Aliamphritea ceti: one gene and its partner. Each later gene encodes a partner of the first gene's protein in a complex. Links are inferred from orthologs where the notes say so. Each region holds a gene or a part of one and is shown in the gene's direction. Other genes may lie near its edges.

What was found. The genes of interacting proteins can lie anywhere in the genome.
Region 2: the proteins of cheY (region 1) and OCU49_RS03150 are in contact, whole or in part, in a solved structure (PDB 1A0O), measured with the Escherichia coli proteins. The link is inferred for Aliamphritea ceti from one-to-one orthologs.

The regions. Positions count from the first base shown.
Region 1 is NZ_AP025282.1:4,523,666-4,526,398, reverse strand. It holds cheY (chemotaxis response regulator CheY), read left to right. Parts: upstream 1-1,041; coding sequence 1,042-1,425; downstream 1,426-2,733. Other genes in the region: OCU49_RS20455 (chemotaxis protein CheA), read left to right, coding at 2,252-2,733; OCU49_RS20460 (protein phosphatase CheZ), read left to right, coding at 1,436-2,239; OCU49_RS20470 (RNA polymerase sigma factor FliA), read left to right, coding at 258-968; OCU49_RS20475 (MinD/ParA family protein), read left to right, coding at 1-239. UniProt on the Escherichia coli protein: Involved in the transmission of sensory signals from the chemoreceptors to the flagellar motors.
Region 2 is NZ_AP025282.1:691,932-694,982, forward strand. It holds OCU49_RS03150 (chemotaxis protein CheA), read left to right. Parts: upstream 1-314; coding sequence 315-2,789; downstream 2,790-3,051. Other genes in the region: OCU49_RS03145 (response regulator), read left to right, coding at 1-308; OCU49_RS03155 (chemotaxis protein CheW), read left to right, coding at 2,786-3,051. UniProt on the Escherichia coli protein: Involved in the transmission of sensory signals from the chemoreceptors to the flagellar motors. CheA is autophosphorylated; it can transfer its phosphate group to either CheB or CheY.

The DNA.
Region 1 (2,733 bases):
TTTCGGAAAGGTTTCTGGATGTGACGCTTCAATACCTGGGATCAATCCCTTATGATGAGTCGGTCCGCAAGGGTGTTCAACAGCAACGTGCTGTTTTAAAAGCGTTTCCTAAGAGCAAAGCCTCGTTAGCATATAAGCTGCTGGCGGCAAAAGTAGATGAGTGGGGAGTGTCTTCATCACCCCGTGGTCATCTGGAGTTTTTTGTTGAGCGATTGGTTAAAGGGGCTAATCAACGCTGACAAGTCAGAAGAGCGAATATGTATAACCAGTTACAGTTTAAGTCAGGTCAAGAGCTGATTGAGCAATATGCGCCGTTAGTAAAACGTATCGCGCATCATTTGCTGGCGCGCTTGCCTGCAAATGTTGTGCTGGATGATTTAGTTCAGGCAGGCATGGTGGGTTTGCTTGAAGCCGGCAAAAAATATGACCCTTCTAAAGGCGCAAGTTTTGAAACTTATGCCGGCATCCGGATTCGCGGCTCAATTATTGATGAGGTGCGTAGGGGAGATTGGACTCCCCGTTCTGTGCACCGCAATGGGCGCCGAGTTTCCGAAGCAATTCAGGCAATTGAATCCCGTACTGGTAGAGATGCCCAAGATGGGGATGTTGCTGCCGAATTAAATATCACTGTCACTGAATATCACGCATTATTAAAAGATTCCGCGGAGAGCCGGTTGTTCAGTTTTGAAAAACTGATTGAGCCGCAGGAAGACGGTCCTGGCGAAAACATCGCCGCAGAGAATTTAAGTCCTGAAGAAGAGCATGAAGAATTTGGTTTTATTCAGGCGATTGCGACAGCAATTGAAGGATTGCCGGAGCGAGAAAAATTAGTGTTGTCGTTGTATTACGACGAAGAAATGAATTTAAAAGAAATTGGTCAGATCCTGGGTGTCAGTGAATCCAGAGTTAGCCAGATTCATAGTCAGGCAGCGTTACGCTTGCGTAGTCGATTAAGAGACTGGCAATAGCTGGCAGTCTGTGGGTAAGACAACGCTGGCTAACTGCAGTCAGTCAGATAGTTTTCCTGATGGAGGGATAGTCTTGAAGAAAGACATAAAAATACTTGTAGTAGATGACTTCTCTACTATGAGACGCATCATTAAAAATCTGCTCCGTGATCTGGGGTTTACTAACATAGTTGAGGCCGATGACGGCAAGACTGCTTTGCCGATTTTGCAAAGCGGTAGCATTGAGTTTTTGGTAACCGACTGGAATATGCCAATTATGACCGGTATCGACTTGCTTAAGACGGTCCGGGCTGATCCGAATCTGAAGCATATTCCGGTATTGATGGTTACAGCGGAAGCTAAGCGTGATCAGATTGTTGAGGCGGCTCAGGCAGGTGTAAATGGCTATGTAATTAAGCCGTTTACTGCAGCTGTGCTGAAAGAAAAAATCGATAAGATTTTTGAACGACTAGGCTAGGTGGGCTGCTATGTCTGAGACGGAAGATAATAAAGGCGCAGGTGGCTTTGAGCTTGAGCTGAAGCAGGATGCTGACAAATTAGTAGAGCATTTGGCTAATGGTGATGTTGGCGCAGCAATGACGCTGATCCATGATCTGAATGAGAAGCGCCATCAAGCGTTGTATCACGAAGTAGGCACTCTTACTCGTTCTTTGCACAATGCAATTGTCAGTTTCTCTGATGATGTCAGCAGTAGTGCAATGTTGCAGGATTCTAAAGAGCACATTGCTTCAATATCTGATGCAAGTGATCGCTTGTCTTATGTTATTGAACTCACTGAGAGTAACGCGCATAAGACTATCGATAGCGTAGATATCTCTTTGACTCTGGTGTCGGAGCTTGAAGAAGGCTTTAATCGTCGCCAGCGTTTACTGGATGAGTTCGATAAAGTTCAGCAAGAAAAGCCAGAGTTAGAAGGCCTGTATAAGCTTGCCTGTCAGCATGCATGTGATAATTCAGATGCGCTGGTTGAATTGAAAGAACGGCTGACGAATATTTTATTGGCGCAAGAGTATCAGGATATAACTGGTCAGCTGATAAAGCGTGTAATTCAGTTGGTAACAGATATTGAATCTCAGTTGGTTAATTTGATGGAAGTTGCTTCCAGAGTTAATCGTCTGAATGGTTTTGATGGAATGACGGCCGAAGCAGAAGCATTGGCGAAAGAAAAGAAAGTAATGGCTGAAGGCCCACAATTGGCAGCAAAAGATAAGAGTGAAGTTGCTTCCAGCCAGGATGATGTGGATGACCTCCTTTCCAGTTTAGGTTTTTAACAGGGGTAGGCAATGGCTTTAAATGTTGATCAGGAAATACTGGAAGATTTTTTGGTAGAAGCGGGAGAAATCCTTGAACTTCTGTCTGAGCAGTTAGTTGATCTCGAGCAAAATCCAAAAGACCGGGAGTTGTTAAATGCAATCTTCCGTGGTTTCCATACCGTTAAGGGTGGTGCGGGTTTCTTACAGCTTGAGCCAATGGTTGACTGCTGCCACAGTGCAGAAAATCTTTTCGACATGCTGCGTAATGATGATTTACAAGTATCTGCAGCCTTGATGGACGTTGTATTACAGGCCCTCGACACTGTAAATGCAATGTTTGAAGATGTTCGCGGCGGAGAGAATCCAGAACCTGCACCTGCTGAACTTATCGCCAAGCTGGATGCCCTGGCTGCCGGTCAGGCAATTGCGGATGTCGCACCTGCTCCTGCCGCGGCTGAGCCCGCTGCTGATTTGGGTGCACAGTTCAGTCAAATGGTTTCAGGAATTTCTGC
Region 2 (3,051 bases), 3.8 Mb from region 1 along the record:
TTACCCTGAAACAGGAAGGTTATCAGGTTGTTGAGGCCGGAAACGGTCAGGAAGCACTGACAAAAGCAAAAGGCGGCCGTTTTGATCTGGTGCTTACCGATGTGAATATGCCAATCATGGACGGCATTACGCTTTGTACAGAACTGCGTAAACTTCCGGCATTTAAATTTACCCCGGTTCTGATGCTGACAACAGAAAGCTCCGCTGACATGAAACAGCAGGGAAAAAGTGCCGGTGCTACAGGCTGGCTGGTAAAACCGTTTAATCCTGAGAAGTTGATCAGCACAATCAAACGCGTCGTACGGTGATCGCCTATGAGTATTGATCTGTCGCAGTTTATTGCAACCTTCCTGGAAGAAAGCTACGAAGGTTTAGAAGTCATGGAGTCGAGTCTGTTAGATATGGACTCTGCAGACGAAGAAACGATCAATACCATCTTCCGTGCTGCTCACTCCATTAAGGGGGGAGCCGGCACCTTCGGTTTTAATGAAGTTGCAGACTTCACTCACCGTGTAGAAACACTGTTAGATGAAATGCGCAGTGGCAAGCAGGCTGTGACAGGCCCGCTGGTTAATCTTTTGCTTGAATCCGTTGACTGTATTAAGGCGCTACTGGAATCCGTTCAGGGAGGCGCTGACGCTGATCCTGATATGCTTGCCAGCGTACAGAAAGGGCTTGAAGCTGCGTTAGGTGAAACACCTGATGAAAGCGTATTAGCAGAACCTGCGCTGGACGTCCTCAGTGAAATAATAGACGTAGCTGATCAGCCGAGTGGCTGGCTGGTTGGTTTCGATCCTCATCAGGATTTATTACAGCAGGGGCATGAACCTGCGTTTATGTTTGAAGCCCTGGCTGATTATGGTGAATTAAGCGTTAAGCCTGATTGTGATTCTCTGCCGGTATTAGCAGATCTGAATCCTGAACTTTTGTATATCAACTGGCAGGTTGAGCTGACTTCAGATTGCAGTGAGGAAGACGTTAAAGAGATTTTCGAATGGGTTGAGGACGAATGTGACCTGACAGTCAGTCAGCTGACGTCGGCCGCTGCTGTTGGCTGGTCCGTTGAGTTTATTCCGGGACAGGACATTGTTCAGACAGGTAATGAACCATCATTGATGTTGGAAACTCTGTCAGAACTGGGTGAACTATTGGTAGAGCCTGATCTGAAGAATTTGCCGGCCTGGGCTGAGCTTAATCCTGAGCTGATTTACCTGTCCTGGCAACTGACACTTGAATCTGAGTGTGCAGATGCAGAGGTATTAGAAATATTTGAGTGGGTTGAGGATGAGTGCGAAATTAGTATTGCACCGCTCAGCTCTGCTGCGCCAGACAACGTTTCTGTTAATGCCGGCGCTTTGAACGATAGAGATGCCGTACATGAAAGCGCTGTAAGTCCTGATTCAACTCCTGCTATCCCCGCTATACCTGAATCCACTGCTGATGCCCCGGTTCCTGCTGTTGCAGAACAACCTGCGGTAGCGGCCAAAGCAACTACGCCTGAAAAAACGGCTGTTGCCCGCAAGCCTAAAGCGACAGAAAGCACATCGATTCGGGTGGATACAGATAAAATTGATGCCTTGATAAACCGGGTAGGTGAGCTGGTTATTACACAGGCAATGCTGGGGCAGATTGGTCAGGAGCTGATGGACTCAACAGGTGCAGATATTGAGCGCCTGCAAAGTGGCCTTGAGCAACTGGAGCGCAATACCCGGGATTTGCAGGAAGATGTAATGCGGGTACGTATGCTACCTATCAGTTTCGTTTTTAACCGTTTCCCACGTCTGGTCCACGATGTCAGTGGTAAGCTGGGTAAGCAGGTCGATTTGGTTATTTCCGGCGAACAGACTGAAATTGATAAAACAGTTATGGAAAAAATTGGTGACCCGCTGGTACACCTGATTCGTAACTCACTGGATCATGGGCTGGAAACACCGGATGAGCGTCTGGCGGCAGGCAAAAGCGAAACCGGTACCGTACAGCTGAATGCCTACCATCAGGGGGGCGTGATTGTGATTGATATCATTGATGATGGGCGTGGTCTGAATACTGCCAGAATTCGTCAGAAGGCGTTGGAAAACGGATTGATTTCAGAAGATCAGGCGCTGACCGATCAGGAAATTGATGAGTTGATATTTAAGCCTGGTTTCTCAACAGCAGAAGAAGTCAGTGACCTGTCCGGCCGGGGTGTTGGCATGGACGTTGTACGGCGAAATATTGAGTCGCTGGGTGGCAATGTCAGTGTCCGTTCTGATCCTGGTAACGGTGCCAAATTCAGTGTCAGGTTGCCGCTAACGTTGGCGATTCTTGACGGACAGTTAGTCAGAGTTCATGACCAGACCTATATCTTGCCACTGGTATCGATTGTTGAGACTTTCCAGGCGGATAAAAAATCGCTAAGTCCCATTGCCGGTGAGAATAAGCTGCTGCATTTCCGCGACGAATATATTCCGCTTATCTCGATGCGCGCGCTATTTAAATTACCGCCCGAGCCAAAAGAAGAAGGCTTTGCCGGCAGTCTGATCGCCATTGTGGAAAACGGTGGTCAGAAAGTAGGGCTGGTTGTTGATGAGCTTTATGGTCAGCAACAGGTTGTGATTAAAAGTCTGGAAGTGAATTTTAAACCTATTGAAGGTTTTGCTGGCGCGACCATTCTTGGCGATGGCGGCGTTGCACTGATTCTGGATGTTACCGGCATTATTAAACGTGGATTAAGTGCTGAGATTGCGAATACTGCTCACAAGCGCAACAGTAACTTGCAGGCTGTGCCTAACAGGGAGAATGTCGCATGAACAGTCATGAGCAATTGGGTGATGACCTGATGTATAGCCAGGATGGCCAGCAGTATCTGAGCTTTTTACTTGAAGATGAAGAATACGGCATCGATATTCTGCGGGTTCAGGAGCTGCGAGGTTGGGCACCGGTTACCCCTATTCCTGAAATGCCTGATTATTTGCGTGGAGTATTAAATTTACGTGGTGCGATTATTCCGGTTATTGATCTGCGTTTACGCTTTGGTTTACCTGCACTTGAATATGGGCCCACCACAGTTGT